DNA from 3 places in the Lysobacter sp. TY2-98 genome. Region 3 is predicted to be linked to each of the others. Evidence: predicted binding sites of a transcription regulator. Region 3 holds the regulator's gene; each other region holds the start of a gene.
What was found. The regulator HrcA, encoded in region 3, represses chaperone genes, less so after heat shock. The targets are predictions, from matches to a motif close to TTNGCACTCNNNNNNNNNGAGTGCNAA.
Positions count from the first base shown of each region.

Region 1 (5,642 bases), 1.3 Mb from region 3:
GTTGAACAACGCCGACTACATCCGCGACATGGGCTTCGGTGCGGTGTGGATCACGCCCATCGTCGATCAGCCCGACGAAGCATTCACAGGCGGCGACCCGGTGAAGTGGGGCGGCATGTGGACCGATCGTGGCAAGACCGGCTATCACGGGTACTGGGGCGACAACTTCTGGGTGCTCGACGAGCATCTGCCGAGCAAGGACCTCGATTTCCGCGGCCTGACGTCCGGGCTGAAGCAGCATGGTTTGAAGACGGTGCTCGACATCGTCTGCAACCACGGCTCGCCGGCGTACACGATGCCGAAGGACCAGCCGAAGTACGGAAAGATCTACGGCCCGCATGGCGAACTCCTCGCCGATCACCAGAACCTGCCGCCGGCCAAGCTCGATCCGAAGAACGACCCGCTGCACCGCTGGTACAACACGTCGGGCGGGCTCGCCCAGCTGTCGGATCTCAACGAGAATGAGCCCGCGGTGCTCGACTACTTCGTGGGCGCGTACTCGCAGTGGATCGACCAGGGCGCCGACGCGTTCCGCATCGACACCATCGGCTGGATGCCGAATTCGTTCTGGCACGCATTCAGCGCACGCATCCGCGCGAAGCGACCGGGCTTCTTCATGTTCGGCGAAGCATTCGACCATGACGCCGCGACGATCGCGCAACACACGCTGCCGCGAAATGCCGACGTCAGTATGCTCGACTTCCCGCTGAAGGAGCGGCTGGTCGAAGCGTTCGGTACGCAGCAGAAGGGCTACGAGCGCGTGGCCGAACGTCTCTATTTGACCGATGGCCCGTACACGAACCCGTACGAGCTGATGACGTTCTACGACAACCACGACATGGCGCGCCTCGACGCGTCGGACTCGGGCTTCATCGACGCGCACAACTTCCTGTTCACCGCGCGCGGCATCCCGGTCATCTACTACGGCTCCGAGGTCGGCTTCGAACGCGGGACCGCCGAGCACACCGGCAACCGCAATTACTTCGGCCAGCAACGCATCGAAGAGGCGAAGAAGAATCCGATTCACGACGCGCTGCGTCGAATTGCGAAAGTGCGCGCGGCCACGCCGGCGTTGCAGCGCGGCCTGCAACTCAACCTCGAGTTCAAGGGCGACCACGCGGCGTTCTATCGCGTGGTCCAGACCGGTGACGCGCAACAGACCGCGCTCGTGCTGCTCAACAAGGGCAACGCGCCAACGCAGTTCCACGTCGACCGCTGGATGCAGGCGGGCACGTGGCGTGCGCAGCTTGCGGGTACTTCGACGCAGATCGCTCGCGGCGGCGCGCTCGACGCGACGGTCCCGGCGCACGGCGTCGAGGTCTACGTGCTCGATGGCGCGATCACGAACGATGAACTGCGCACGGCCCTGCAGGACGCGGAGCGCCGCAAGACGCGGCAGTGATCGGCGTCGCGCTCAGCCGAGCGTGAACGAGGATTTGCGGACCACCAGCGACGCCGGCAGCATCGCGCTCTCGGCGTGCTCGTCGCGCACCAGCTGCATCAGCGTCGCCACCAGCAGCTGGCCGGCCTTCGTCGTGTCCTGCATCACCGTCGTCAACGGCGGCGTGGTGAAGCGCGCCATCGGGATGTCGTCGAAACCGACCACCGAGACGTCGTGCGGAATGCGGATCCCGGCCTCGTGCAGCGCGCGCATGGCGCCGATGGCGATGAGGTCGCTGGCCCCGAAGATCGCGTCGAACGGGCGGCCGCGCGCGAGCAGCTGGGTCGCGGCGATGTAGCCGGCTTCCTCGCTGGTCTCGGCGTCGACCTGCAGAGCCGGATCGAGTCTCAGGCCGGCGGCCTCGAGCGCGGCGGCGCAGCCGCGGTAGCGGTCGAGGAATTCCGGGTAATGCGAGGACGCGTGGCCCAGGAAGGCGACGGTGCGCCGGCCGCAGGCGACCAGGTGCTGCCCGGCGAGCTTGCCGCCGTGGACGTTGTCGCAGCCGATCGACACGCCGGGCTGGTCGGCGTCGACCGCGCCCCAGCGAACGAAGTGGGTGCCGCGCTCGACCAGCGCCGACAACTTGTCGCGGTAGAGCTCGTAGTCGCCGTAGCCGAGCAGGATCAGCCCGTCGGCCTTCATCGAGTCCTCGTAGTCCGAGTGCCAGTCGTCCGACAGCTGCTGGAACGAGACCAGCAGGTCCTGCCCGTGGCGGGCGCAGGCGCGGGTGATCGAGCCCAGCATCGACAGGAAGAACGGGTTGATGTGCGACTCGTCGGGGGTCGGGTCCTCGAACAGCAGCAGGGCGAGGGTGCCGGACTTCTGGGTCCGCAGGCTCGAGGCCCGGCGGTCCACCTTGTAATTGAGCTCCCGGGCGACCGCCTCGACCCGCTTGCGGGTCTCCTCGTTCACCAGCGGGCTGCCGCGGAGCACGCGGGAGACGGTCGCCTGGGACACGCCGGCCCGGTAGGCGATGTCGAACGAGGTCGGCTTGGTTCGCTTGGTCATGCCGGCGGGAGTGTAGCTGTGGGCCGCCGTCCACCGGCGACCCTGCCATCGGTCAGGGCTGGAAAAGCGGCCTTGGGGTCCACATGACGGGAGTTGAGTCCCATACCGCCGGTTTTACGCGACGCAAACGAATCGATCGTCAGACTTCCGCCTCCGTCGTCCCACGAATGCAACGGTCCGGAACTTCCAGACCCTTTAGCAGTCGAATACCCCGACTGCTAACCTAGAGCCTATGACCCAGACAGCCTCCACTGCTCTCGTCACCAACAACCTGCCGACCGTCGCGTCGGTGGGTCTGAGCCCGCTTGGCTCGCTCGAGGCATATATCGGGGCGGTGAATCGCATTCCGGTGCTCAGCGTCGACGACGAACAGCGCCTTGCGCGCCGTTATCGCGACGAGGAAGACCTCGACGCCGCGCGTGAGCTCGTGCACTCGCACCTGCGCTTCGTCGTGCACGTCGCGCGCGGCTACAACGGCTACGGCCTCGGCATCGGTGACCTTATCCAGGAAGGCAACATCGGCCTGATGAAGGCCGTGAAGCGCTTCGATCCGGATCAGGGCGTACGCCTCGTGTCGTTCGCGGTCCATTGGATCCGTGCGGAGATGCACGAGTTCATCCTGAAAAACTGGCGCATCGTGAAGGTCGCCACGACCAAGGCGCAGCGCAAGCTGTTCTTCAACCTGCGCAAGAGCAAGAAGCGCCTCGGTTGGATGAACGCCGACGAGGTGCGCGCGGTCGCCGCCGACCTCAACGTGTCCGAGCGCGAAGTGCTCGAGATGGAATCGCGCCTGTCAGGTCGTGACATCGGCTTCGACGCGCCGGACGATGGTGACGAGGACGGTCCGCCGTCGCCGGTTGCCTACCTCGCCGCGCAGGGCGAAGACCCGTCGCAGCTGTACGAGCGCGAGGACGAAGAGGACAACCACCTCGAAGTGCTGCGCGAAGGCCTGGCCGAGCTTGACGCGCGCTCGCGCGACATCGTCAAGCGTCGCTGGCTCGACAGCGAAGCGAAGGTGACGCTGCAGGAACTCGCCGACGAATACGGCGTCTCTGCCGAGCGCATTCGCCAGATCGAGGCGAACGCGCTCAAGAAGATGCGCGCGCTGTTCGCGGCGTAAGCGACGTCATTCGATGTTCTCGTGAACGGCCCGGGAAACCGGGCCGTTTGCTTTTGCGTCGTGCGATCCCGTCAGTGCGACAGTGACGGGGCGGGTGCTGTATGCACCTGAGTGAACTGCGGATCCTGGCGCTGCGCCTGAACGTTCACCGCGACCTCGTGCAGCTGGCGACTGCTCTCGGCGATCGACTGCGTCGACGCCTGCCGCGCACTGATGGCATCCGTCGCGCGGTTGAGACCCGGCTCGTCACGCACCGGGCTGACCTGCACGCCGCGAACGAGCGTTCCGCTGGTGTTGAACTCGACGCGATCGATGCGGCTGAGGCCGTCGCGAACGAGTTCGGCGGCGAGCGCGGCGGCAATGCGTTCGCTATGCGGGCCGGAGTGGATGCCGCGCGCGTGCTCTGCTTCACGGACCTTTTCGAGCGTGTTCTCGAAAAGCGCGTGGTTCGGATTCGGCGGTGACGTGACGAGCGCTGCCTCGGCAGCGTGGAGCGCCGCTTGTGTCCGCGTTCCAAAAGTACCGTGCTTGTCGTCGATGTGGTGGTCGCGCTGGAAGGCTTGCAGCGCTTCGCGGGTGTGCACTCCCAAGTGGCCGTCTGCAGCGATGTGCCGGCCATGCGCGTCGCGATAGCCAAGACGGTCCAGCGCAAGCTGCATGGCGTGCACCGATGCCTCGCGCTCGCCAGCGGTCGACGCTTGATGCACCGCCTGCGGCCGATGTGCGGCCGGATGTGCCTGATGCGCGTTTGGCGACGGGGCCTGCGGCGCAGGCGGCTGTGCCCCCTGCGCATGTGCACCATGTCCGAGGTGCTCCGCCCACGCACGTGCCGCACCACGACGGGCGTCGAGGCCGTTCGCGCCGCCATTGATGTCCCGGGTCGCGAGGTCGACGTCAAACTGGTGCCCGTTCGGGCGGACACGATCGTTCCAGTACGTGATCGCGATGCGCGCGGCGATGTCGCGGTCGGCCGCGAGCTCCGGATGACCGACCAGGTCAACCCCGAGGCGTCGACCCATCGACTCGTAGTGATCACGGCCGGTGAGCTGCACGTAGCCGCGCCCTCGGAACCGCCACCCATCGTCCGGCTCGATATTGCCGAGATTCCGTGCGCCCCACGTGCCGCCGTAAACGGCATTCGCAATCGCGCGATCGCCGCCCTGCGTGATCGCGCGCGCTTCGTCGATGGTCGTCAGCCCGTTACGGCCGTCATGCCAATGCCCTTTGCGATCCCTGTGCGGCCCGAAAACTTCGAGGAGCCGCTCAGCCGAATAGTGCGTACTTTCTTCCATCCGGTGGAAACCGCCGCATTCCACCTGCATCTGGCCCATGAAGTTGGCCAGTTCGCGCGGGTCGGTGATGCCTGCAAGGCGTGCCTTTTCCAGCAGGAACTCAGCGTTGGGGTTGGAGTGCATATCGAATCCTTTCGATGCTTTGGGGTTTAGAGCGATGCCTTCTGGACCTTCGCGTCCGTCGGCCACTGGCGCGTTGCACGCAGTATGTCGAGCGATTCGGTTTCCCGGAGGCTGTCTGGCGCGCATTGCAGATCGGCGATCTTTCCGCCGTCCGCGTTCAAGATCGCTATGCCGGAGCGCGCGAGGTCATCGCGGCCCGCCACGGAATACAGAGCGTAGGTCGTTCCTTCCCGCTGGAAGGAGTACGCATACCCGCCGGTGTCGCCCGCGAACATCAAGGGCGTTCGGGAGAACGTCGGTGTGTCGCCCGCGCTGCTGACCTGTTCCAGTTCGACATTGGACGGCGTTCCGAACCGGTAGCGCGTTGTTGCGGCGGTCTTCGCGGTCGAGCAAAGGCTCACCGACTTGCCGGACGCCGCGATCGTGCAGCCGAACAGAAGTTCCTCGTCGCTCGCGCAGGCCAACACATCGCCCGCCTTGCTCGCGGTGGGGTGGTCGACGGGCGTGCTGGACGGAGCGGGCGGCTCGCCTGCTGCGCGTGCCGACGGCGCTGGTGGCGTGGCGTCGCCTTGAGGCGTCGACGTCGGGCTGCAGGCACTCAGCGCTATAGAAACGCAGGCCACACTTAGTGGCCGGAAGAATCGATCCATGACGGTTC
Region 1 is NZ_CP031413.1:3,035,348-3,040,989, forward strand. It holds gene DWG18_RS14550 (alpha-amylase family glycosyl hydrolase) at 1-1,402, shown strand, start outside; gene DWG18_RS14555 (LacI family DNA-binding transcriptional regulator) at 1,415-2,449, opposite strand; gene rpoH (RNA polymerase sigma factor RpoH) at 2,682-3,569, shown strand; gene DWG18_RS14565 (XVIPCD domain-containing protein) at 3,641-4,984, opposite strand; gene DWG18_RS14570 (hypothetical protein) at 5,011-5,634, opposite strand.
Region 1: rpoH (RNA polymerase sigma factor RpoH) is a predicted target of HrcA. The motif match lies at 2,645-2,671, and genes of this name have one in related genera.

Region 2 (5,642 bases), 960 kb from region 3:
TAGAACGAGCACGTGCCGCGGCGGATCAGCACGATCTTGCCGGCGAGGCTGCCGGCGGGAAGTGCCGAACATGCGTCGGCCGTGGACGACGTCGTGCCGGTGCGCGCGATCGGCGCGGTGCCCGAACCCGGCGGCGGCGGTGCGCCGGTAGCGGCGTTGTAGCCGATCTTCATCGCGTCCGGCGAAATCGCGAAGGCCGGCTGCGCGATGCCGATGTTGTCGAACGACGCGACGCTGATGACCTTCTCGCCGACGCTCGGCGCCGACGATCCGTAAAGACCGAGCGCGGCGTCGTTGCCCGCCGAGGCCACCACGACCATGCCTTGGTTGACCAGTCGCGAGGCGGCTTGCGCGGTCGGATACTGCGGCCATTGCAATGCCGAACCGATGCTCATGTTGAGCACCTGCATGCGATCGGCCTGCGCCCGCTCCATGGCCGCGAGCATGATGTCCGACGACGTCGAACCTGCGCAGCCGAACACGCGATACGCACCGAACGACACCTTGGGCGCGACGCCCTTGACCTGGCCGTTCGCGCCGATGATGCCGGCGACGTGCGTGCCATGGCCCGCGCAGTCATCCGGCCGCGCGTCGGGCACCGGCACGGGATTGGTTCCGGCGTCGTACGCGTCGCCGACGAAATCCCAGCCCGCCACCACGCGCGCGCTCGGGAACGCGGTGCCGCCGTTGACGCCCCCACCGCCGAATGCTGGATGGTCGATGTCGATGCCGGTGTCCATCACCGCGACGCGGATGCCCGTGCCGTCGAGGCCGAGGCTGTTCTGCGCGACATCCGCGCCCGTCATCTGCAAGGCCGTGTAGAGCTCGGGCGACGACGTCGGATCCGGCAGGCTCTGAGGCATCGGGACGGTGTCGACCGGATAGATCGCCTTGACGCCCGGCATGCGTGCGAGGGTGCTCAGCTGCGCGCGCGACACCGTCACCGAGAAGCCATTGAACAGGTTGTCGTACGCGTAGTTCTCGATGTAGTTCACGCCCGCGCTGCGTGCGGCCGCGCGGAACGACTGCTTCTCGCTCGACAGTGCCGCGGCGGATCCGCGATCGGCCAGCGGCGTGGCGCTGAGTTCGACGAACCAGCGGCCCGGGGTTTCATCGGCGGGCGTGCCGTCATTGTCGGCGACCGGATACGGCGTTTCAGGTTGCAGGGGCGTAAGCACGACATCGGATGCGATCGCGGCCATACACGCGCATGCGAGTACGGACAGCGCCAGGGTGGAAGACTTCTTCACGGCAAACCTCGTCAGTTCGGGGGGAGGGGAGCCACTGGACGGTGGGTTGAACGCAACCCCGGCACGGGACAGGACCGGGCAGGAGTCGGGGTTTAGCCTATCTTCACGAAACGCGACTTGGGTCACATTCCGGTCGCCGAACGACGAGCGGTCGGGGCGGCTTCCGCACAAAGAAAAAGCCCCGCTTTCGCGGGGCTTTTCGTGTTGCGGTGCAGCGGGAAATGGATCGGCGGGACAGAGCCGGGACGGCGGCCGTCCGGGCAAAAAAGAAAACCCCGCCGAAGCGGGGTTTCCGGTGCAATCGCGGCGCGACTCAGAAGTCCATTCCGCCCATGCCACCCATGCCGCCGGCGCCGCCCATGGCGGGCTCGTCCTTCTTCGGCAGCTCGCCGACCATCGCTTCGGTCGTGATCATCAGACCGGCGATCGACGCGGCGTTCTGCAGCGCGGTGCGGGTGACCTTGGTCGGATCCAGGATGCCGGCCTCGATCATGTCGACGTACTCGCCGGTCGCGGCGTTGTAGCCGAACGAACCATTGCCCTCGACGACCTTGTTGACGATGACCGACGGCTCTTCGCCGGCGTTCGTCACGATCTCGCGCAGCGGCGCTTCCATCGCGCGCAGGGCGATCTGGATGCCGTGGTTCTGGTCTTCGTTGGCACCGGTCAGGCCCTTGATCGCGGCCTTGGCGCGCAGCAGCGCGACGCCGCCGCCCGGGACGATACCTTCCTCGACGGCCGCACGCGTCGCGTGCAGGGCGTCTTCGACGCGCGCCTTCTTTTCCTTCATCTCGATCTCGGTCGACGCACCGACCTTGATCACCGCAACGCCGCCGGCGAGCTTCGCCACGCGCTCCTGCAGCTTCTCGCGGTCGTAGTCCGACGAGGTCTCTTCGATCTGCGCCTTGATCTGCTTGATGCGGCCTTCGATGGCCGCGGTGTCGCCGGCGCCGTCGATGATCGTGGTGTTCTCCTTCGAGACCAGCACCTTCTTGGCACGGCCGAGATCCTTGATCGTCGCCTTCTCGAGCTGCAGGCCGACTTCCTCGGAGATCACGGTGCCGCCGGTGAGGATCGCCATGTCCTCGAGCATCGCCTTGCGACGATCACCGAAGCCCGGCGCCTTGACCGCACACACCTTGACGATGCCGCGCAGCGTATTGACGACGAGCGTCGCCAGCGCTTCGCCCTCGACTTCCTCGGCGATGATCAGCAGCGGCTTGCCGGCCTTGGCCACGCCTTCGAGCACGGGCAGCAGGTCGCGGACGTTCGAGATCTTCTTGTCGTGCAGCAGGATGAACGGGTCGTCCAGCTCGGCCTGCATCGACTGCTGGTTGTTGATGAAGTACGGCGAGAGGTAGCCGCGGTCGAACTGCATGCCTTCGACGACGTCGAGCTCGTTCTCCAGGCCCGAACCGTCTTCAACCGTGATCACGCCTTCCTTGCCGACCTTGTCCATCGCCTGCGCGATGAGGTCGCCGATGTTCTGGTCGGAGTTGGCCGAGATCGCACCAACCTGCGCGATTTCCTTGCTCGTCGACGACGGCTTGGAGATGTTCTTCAGCTCGGCGACGGCCGCGGTGACCGCCTTGTCGATGCCGCGCTTGAGGTCCATCGGATTCATGCCGGCCGCAACGGCCTTCATGCCTTCGCGGATCAGCGCCTGCGCGAGCACGGTCGCGGTGGTGGTGCCGTCACCGGCGTTGTCGGAAGTCTTGGACGCGACTTCCTTCACCATCTGCGCGCCCATGTTCTCGAACTTGTCGGCGAGCTCGATCTCCTTCGCGACGGACACGCCGTCCTTGGTGATCGTCGGCGCGCCGAAGCTCTTCTCGAGCACGACGTTGCGGCCCTTCGGGCCGAGCGTCGCCTTGACGGCGTTCGCGAGCACGTTCACACCGCGCAGCATCTTGGTGCGCGCGTCTTCGCCGAAGCGGATTTCCTTGGCTGCCATGTGCAGTTACCTCAAAAAAATTTCAGTGGGAATGGGTGGTTCGAAGGAAGGCCGCGATCAGCCGAGGATCGCGAAGATGTCGTCTTCCTTCACAACGAGAAGGTCGTTGCCGTCGAGCTTCACTTCGGTGCCGCTGTACTTGCCGAACAGCACCTTGTCGCCGACCTTGACCTTCGGGGCGCGCACGGTGCCGTTGTCGAAGGCCTTGCCTTCGCCGACCGCGATGACTTCGCCCTTGATCGGCTTTTCGGTCGCCGAATCCGGGATCACGATGCCACCGGCCGAAACCTTTTCTTCTTCCATGCGCTTGATGACCACGCGGTCGTAGAGCGGCTTGATGTTCATGCACGAACCTCCGGCTGGATTGCTAAGTGGTTGAAATAACAGCGAAAGACGGGAAATTTTAGCAGTCGCTTGTCCCGAGTGCCAAACACGGGACGCGCTGCGCCCGCATCGCGGACGGGGCGGGATATGGGATGGCCCGGCGGACTTTCAAGGGCCAGGCACGAAAAAAGTCGAACGCGCGTGATGACGCGCCGGCGGCCTCAGCCGGGGCCGCTACGAATCGCGGAGACAAAAAAAGAGCGCGTCCCGAAGAAACGCGCTCTTTGGTTTTCGAGGACGGCCATCCAAGCTCGCGCGATCCGGCGCGCCTCCCCAAGAACCCGTGACCCCATGTCCTGTCGACGTTCCGTGTCGACGTGGGGCGATTGTGGGCGGTTCACGTCACCTCCGCTACCCCGCCGCTACCGAAAGAAACGTCCGCTTCCGGTAGCGGATGGAAAACGGACATTTATGAAATCGTATTCATTGCCGGGTTTCAGCCCACCTTCACCCGGTACTGTGACCTGAAGCGCACCTCATCACGGTTTTATTGGTAGCGAGGTGACTTCCGGTAGAGTTGGTCAAATAACGTCCATTCTGCTGACGCGGAGCGTCACTTGCTATGAATTCCCAGCAGCGGATCCGCCTCGCCCGACGCCACGCCGGCCTGTCCCAGTCCGCGCTCGCCGAGGCGGTCGGCGTGCAGCGCAGCGCGGTCAGCCACTGGGAAGCCGTGCAGGGCAAGAGCCCGAGCATGTCGAACCTGCGACGCGTCGCCACAGTCACCGGGGTGCAGTTCGAGTGGCTGGCCACCGGCCGCGGGCGCATGGCGTTGTCGAACGAGGACGCACTGGAAGGCGTGGCGGCAGTGGACGCGACCATGGTCGACGAACCGCTTGAGCTGCGCATGCTCACCGCCTTCCGTAGCCTGCCGCCGCGCAGCCAGGCGCCGCTGGTGGAGCTGATGGAGCAGATGGCCGCGCTGCGCACCGGCCGATCGCGCGGACCGCGACGCGAAACCTGAGGCGCTCCGCAGCCGCTCGCTACAATCGGCGGATGCGCGCCGCCGTCCTTCACTGCACCTGCCCGGACGTCGCGACGGCCGAGCGTATCGCCACCGCGCTGGTCGAGGAACGCCTCGCTGCCTGTGTGCAGCAGCTACCGGGCCTGCGCTCGACCTATCGCTGGGAAGAGCGTGTCGAAACCGCCGAGGAAGTCCTGCTGCTGATCAAGACCGCGGACGATCGCATCCCTGCCGCCATCGCCCGCGTACAGGCGATGCACCCCTACGACGTGCCGGAGCTGCTCGTGCTCGAAGTCCGCGACGGCGCGCCCGCCTACCTCGACTGGGTCCACGCCCAGAGCCGTCCCGATGCCTGACACGTTGCGCCGGATCGCCGGCACCTGTTTGTTCGTCCTCGCCACATGGGCGCTGCGTGCGCACGCGATCACGCCGGACCAGCTTCCGCCGGTCGACAGCGTGTTCGTACCCAGCGCGCAGTACACCGACGGCGCGATCGAAGTGCGCTGGACGATCGCGAAGGGCTATTACCTGTATCGACATCGCATCGGCGTGCAGTCGGATTCCGGCTTCGTCGCCGACGCGCTGCGCATGCCCAAGGGCGATGCGCATCACGACGAATTCTTCGGCGACGTCGAGACGTATCGCGGGTCGCTCGTCGCCACGCTGCCGGGTACGCCGCAGGCCGCGAGCACGGTGGTCACCATCAAGTACCAGGGTTGCGCCGACGCGGGCGTGTGCTATCCACCGCAGACGCGCAAGCTCACCGTCGCATTGCCCGCGGATGCAACGCCCGCACAGACCGCACCCAGCCGTTCGCCGTTCGCGCTTGCGCGCGGCGCCGCGACTGCGGGTGTTGATGCCGCACCGCTGCCGCAGGATGAAGCCTTCCGCTTCGAAGCGATTCCGGACACCGGCAATCGCGTGCTCGTGCGCTTTACGCCCGCACCGGGCTACTACCTGTATCGCGATCGCACGACATTCCGCCTCGACGCCGCGTCGCGCGCTGCGGGCTTTGCGCTCGGCACGCCGCACTGGCCACCGGCGCGCAAGCATCACGACGAACACTTCGGCGACGTCGCGGTGTATTTCG
Region 2 is NZ_CP031413.1:2,164,846-2,170,487, forward strand. It holds gene DWG18_RS15650 (S8 family serine peptidase) at 1-1,250, opposite strand, end outside; gene groL (chaperonin GroEL) at 1,564-3,204, opposite strand; gene groES (co-chaperone GroES) at 3,262-3,549, opposite strand; gene DWG18_RS10525 (helix-turn-helix transcriptional regulator) at 4,151-4,552, shown strand; gene cutA (divalent-cation tolerance protein CutA) at 4,585-4,908, shown strand; gene DWG18_RS10535 (protein-disulfide reductase DsbD) at 4,901-5,642, shown strand, end outside.
Region 2: groES (co-chaperone GroES) is a predicted target of HrcA. The motif match lies at 3,608-3,634, and genes of this name have one in related genera.

Region 3 (5,642 bases):
GCCGCTCCGGAGCTTCGATGGAATCGCAAGACCTGCGCAACGTCGGCCTGAAGGTCACCCACCCCCGGCTCCGCATTCTCGACGTGCTCGAGAAGGCGCAGGTGCGCCACATGACCGCCGAGGACATCTACCGGCGTCTGCTGGAGGACGGCGAGGACATCGGTCTCGCCACCGTCTACCGCGTGCTGACGCAGTTCGAGGCCGCCGGGCTGGTGCTCAAGCACCACTTCGAGTCGGGCCAGTCGGTGTACGAACTCGATCGCGGCGACCATCACGACCACATGGTGGACGTCGACACCGGCAAGATCATCGAATTTGAAAGCGCCGAGATCGAGGCGCTGCAGCAGAAGATCGCCGCCCAGCATGGCTACGAGATCGAGGCGCACTCGCTCGTGCTGTACGTGCGTCGCAAGAAGACCGCTTGACGGGCCTTTGCCGCTGCCGCGGTTGGCGGCGGCGCCCCAAGAGACCGCGTTGATCGCGTAGCGAAGCGCGTCTCGACGTTCTCAGTCGACGTCCTGCAGCAGGCGCTTCGCCGCAGCACGCGCTTCCTTGGTGAGCTCGACGCCTCCCAGCATGCGCGCGAGTTCCTCTTCGCGTTCCTTCGTCGACAGCGACCGCACTTCGCTTTGCGTGACGCCGTCGCTCTTGGACTTCATGACGCGATAGTGCGAATGGCCCTGCGCGGCGACCTGCGGCAGGTGGGTGACGCACAGCACCTGGCGATGGTCCCCGAGCGCACGCAGCTTCTGCCCGACGATGTGCGCGACGGCGCCACCGATTCCGGTGTCGACCTCGTCGAAAATCATCGTCGGCACCGCATCCATGCCCAGCGACGCGACTTCGATCGCCAGCGAGATGCGCGCGAGTTCACCGCCCGAAGCAACCTTGCGCAGTGCGCGCGGCGGCTGGCCGGGATTGGCGCTGACCATGAACTCGATGCGCTCGGCGCCGTGCGGATCGGGACGGTCGGCTGACGTCGGTTCGAAGGCAACGTCGAACGTGCCGCCGCCCATCCCGAGTTCGCCCATCAGCGCCGTCGTTGCTGAGGACAGCTCGCGCGCCGCCTTCGTGCGCGCCGCGGTGAGGCGTACGGCGGCGAGGCTCCAGCCGTCGCGTGCGCGGACAATCTCATCGTCGAGTTTCGCAAGACGTTCGCCGGCACCGCGCAGCGCATCGACTTCCTCACGGATGCCGTCGCGTCGTGCGGCGAGCTGCTCCACCGGCACACGATGCTTGCGTCCGAGCTCGTGCAGGCGGCCGAGCCGGCGTTCGAGGCGCTCGAAGGTGTCCGGCTCGATGTCGAGATCGCTGCGCACGCGGTCGAGCGCCGCGATGGCCTCGTCGATCTGGATGGTGGCGAGGTCGAGCATGGTGTCGACCTCCGCCAGGCGTGGTTCGTGTTCGGTCGCACGCGCGAGTTCGCCGCGCACCTGGCCGAGCACGCGTGAAATCGACGGGCCGTCGTCACCCCCAAGGCGCGCGAAGGCGTTGTCACAGGCGCCGATGAGCGCGGTGGCGTGACCGAAGCGGCGGTGGTCGGCCTGCAGCTTTTCCAGGCTCTCGGGTTCCAGGTCCTCGCGTTCGAGCTCCTCGAGCTGGTGCTGCAGCCAGTCGATGCGATCGGAGACGTCGCCCTGCGCGGAGAGGTGTTCGCGTTCGCGCAGCAGTTCGCTCCACGCAGCCGCGGCGGTCGCCACCGCGGCGACTTCGGCGTCGGTGCGGCCGAACGCATCGAGCAGCGCGAGTTGGCTGCTGCGGGAGAGCAGGGCCTGATGCTCGTGCTGACCGTGGATCTCGACGAGGTGGCCGGCGAGCTCGGTGAGCTGCGCGATCGTCGCCGGTCGGCCGTTGATCCAGGCCTTCGAACCGCCATCGGCGCGGATGACGCGGCGAATGCGGCAGGCGCCGACCTCGTCCTCGTCGTCCAGCTCGTTCTCGCGCAGCCAGTCGCGGGCGGCGGGTGCGTCGGCCAGGTCGAACCCGGCGGAGAGTTCCGCGCGCTCAGCGCCGTGGCGGACCACGCCGCTGTCCGCGCGCAGGCCCGACAACAGGCCCAGCGCGTCGACGAGCAGCGACTTGCCGGCGCCGGTCTCGCCGGAGATGACCGTGAGGCCGGGTCCGAATTCGAGCTCGGCCCCCGTGACGACGGCGAACTGCTTCAGCGAGAGTTGGGTCAGCATGGCGCGAATTGTGCCCGGGCGGGCGTCGCACGCGAAGCGACGACACGGCTTGCACGCGCCCGTCCCGCAGCTTATAGGTCCGCCATGAGTCGCCGTCCCCTCGACCCCGCCCAGGATCCGCGTGCGCGCCAGCTGCTGCGCACGCTGATCGCGCGCTACATCCATAGCGGCGAGCCGATCGGCTCGCAGACGCTGGCACGCCATGCAGGGCTGGACGTCAGCGCGGCCACGATCCGCAACATCCTGGCGGACCTGGAGGAGGCCGGCCTGCTGAGCGCGCCCCATACGTCCGCCGGGCGCATTCCGACGGCGCAGGGCTATCGACTGTTCGTCGACTCGCTGCTGCAGGTCAACCCGCTGCCCGACGGCGAAGTCGCGCGCCTGCGCGGCGAGCTGCCGACCGGTTCGGGCACGCAGGCATTGTTGGGGAGCGCGACGGAGCTGCTGTCCGCGATGACGCATTTCGTCGGCGTCGTCAGCGTGCCCGGGCGCGAGCAGTTCGCATTCCGACGCATCGAATTCGTGCCGATGGACGAGCAGCGTGTGCTCGCGATCGTGGTATTCGCCGACGGCGACGTGCAGAACCGCATTATCCAGGCGCGACGGCCCTTCGAGTCGGGCGAGCTGGAACGCGTCGCGAACTATCTCAACCAGCACTTCGCGGGACGTCCGCTCGCGGACATCCGCAACGTCCTGCTGCACGAGATGCGCACTGCGCAGGACGAACTGCATCGCCTGATGGGGCGTTCGATCGAACTCGCGGAGCAGGCACTCGCGCCAGCCGACGAGGACATGCTCGTCGCCGGGCAGACGCGGCTCATGGGCGTGCAGGAACTCGCCGACGTGGAGCGGCTTCGCGAATTGTTCGACGCGTTTTCGCGCAAGCGGGAGATCCTGCAGTTGCTCGAACGTACTGCACAGGCGCCGGGTGTCCGCATCTTCATCGGCGAGGAGACTGGGCTCGCACCGCTCGACGGCGTGTCCCTCGTGACGGCGCCGTATACGTCGGGTGGGCGCGTGCTCGGCGTGCTGGGTGTGATCGGGCCTACGCGCATGGCCTACGACCGCGTGATCCCCGTGGTGCAGGCGGCTGCGGACATCCTCGGCGATGCGCTGAACACCGGCGATCGCAGCGTCTGACCTTGAATCGAGACCGTACGACCCCATAGCAGGCACCGGCGCGCGACCCTGCGCGATGGAGACCCCGCCTGCGATGACCACCGAACAGCCGATGCCCCCTGACGCCGCACCCGTCAGCGATGGCGCCGTGAAGGACTGCTGCGCCGCACTGCAGACCCAGCTCGACGCCGCGACCACCGAACTCGCCCAGTTGCGCGAGGACGTCCTGCGCGACCGCGCCGATCTCGAGAACCAGCGCCGCCGCGTAGCGCGCGATATCGACAGCGCACGCAAGTTCGCGAACGAGCGCCTGCTCAGCGACCTGCTGCCGGTGATCGACAGCCTCGAGGCAGGCCTCGGCCAGGCCGGCGAGAGCGCAGGGGCGCTGCGCGAAGGCATGGAGCTGACGCTGCGCCAGCTGTTGAAGGTGGCCTCGGACAATGGCCTCGTGCCCGTCGATCCGAAGGGCCAGCCGTTCAACCCCGAACACCACCAGGCGATGAGCATGGTGCCGGGCGGCGACACCCCGGAGAACCATGTGGTGCAGGTCTACCAGAAGGGCTGGCTGCTGAACGACCGGCTGCTGCGGCCCGCGCTGGTGGTCGTCGCGCAGTCCTGATCGCGGCCGGCGCCTTGAACCGGCGCCGACGGTCCATAGATACGGCTTATCGGCGCACCGCGCCCCCGACATTTGAATTCGCAGGAGCAACCCATGGGCAAGATCATCGGTATCGACCTCGGCACGACCAACTCGTGCGTCGCGGTCATGGAAGGCACGAAGGTGCGCGTCATCGAGAACGCGGAGGGTGATCGCACCACCCCGTCGATCGTCGCCTACACGAAGGACGGCGAAGTCCTCGTCGGCGCCTCGGCCAAGCGCCAGGCGGTGACCAATCCGAAGAACACCTTCTACGCGGTGAAGCGCCTCATCGGCCGCAAGTTCACCGACGCGGAGGTGCAGAAGGACATCGACCTGGTGCCGTACAAGATCGTCGCGCACGAGAACGGCGACGCGTGGGTCGAAACCGCTGATGGCAGGAAGATGGCGCCGCAGCAGATCTCCGCCGAAGTGCTCGCGAAGATGAAGAAGACCGCCGAGGCCTACCTGGGCGAGACGGTCACGGAAGCCGTGATCACGGTGCCGGCGTACTTCAACGATTCGCAGCGCCAGGCGACCAAGGACGCCGGCCGCATCGCGGGTCTCGACGTCAAGCGCATCATCAACGAGCCCACCGCGGCCGCGCTGGCCTACGGCCTCGACAAGGGCGGCGCCGATCGCAAGATCGCCGTGTACGACCTCGGCGGCGGCACGTTCGACGTGTCGATCATCGAGATCGCGGAAGTCGACGGCGAGAAGCAGTTCGAAGTGCTCGCGACGAACGGCGACACGTTCCTCGGCGGCGAGGACTTCGACAAGCGCGTCATCGACTACCTCGTCGAGGAATTCCAGCGCGAGCAGGGCATCGACCTGCGCAAGGATCCGCTGGCGCTGCAGCGCCTGAAGGACGCGGCCGAGCGCGCGAAGATCGAGCTCTCCAGCGCGCAGCAGACCGACGTCAACCTGCCGTACGTCACGGCCGACGCGTCGGGCCCGAAGCACCTCAACATCAAGCTGACGCGCGCCAAGCTCGAAGCGCTGGTCGACGACCTCGTCAAGAAGACGATCGAGCCGTGCCGTGTCGCGCTCAACGATGCCGGCCTGCGCGCCTCCGACATCACCGAAGTCATCCTCGTCGGCGGCCAGACCCGCATGCCGAAGGTGCAGCAGGCCGTTGCCGATTTCTTCGGCAAGGAGCCGCGCAAGGACGTCAATCCGGACGAAGCGGTCGCGATCGGCGCGGCCGTGCAGGGCGGCGTGCTGAAGGGCGACGTCAAGGACGTGCTGCTGCTCGACGTGACCCCGCTGAGCCTCGGCATCGAGACGCTGGGCGGTGTGTTCACCAAGATCATCGAGAAGAACACGACCATTCCGACCAAGGCCTCGCAGACCTTCTCGACCGCGGAAGACAACCAGTCCGCTGTCACCGTGCACGTGCTGCAGGGTGAGCGCGAACAGGCCCGCTACAACAAGTCGCTGGCGCGCTTCGACCTGACCGGCATCGAGCCGGCACCGCGCGGCCTGCCGCAGGTCGAGGTCACGTTCGACATCGACGCCAACGGCATCGTGCACGTCACCGCCAAGGACAAGAAGACGGGCAAGGAGCAGAAGGTCGAGATCAAGGCGGGCTCCGGTCTGTCCGAGGACGAGATCAAGCGGATGGTCGAGGACGCCGAGGCCAATCGCGAAGAGGACAAGAAGTTCCACGAACTCGTCGCTGCGCGTAACCACGCCGACGGCCT
Region 3 is NZ_CP031413.1:1,204,809-1,210,450, reverse strand. It holds gene fur (ferric iron uptake transcriptional regulator) at 18-425, shown strand; gene recN (DNA repair protein RecN) at 507-2,183, opposite strand; gene hrcA (heat-inducible transcriptional repressor HrcA) at 2,268-3,323, shown strand; gene grpE (nucleotide exchange factor GrpE) at 3,397-3,921, shown strand; gene dnaK (molecular chaperone DnaK) at 4,015-5,642, shown strand, end outside.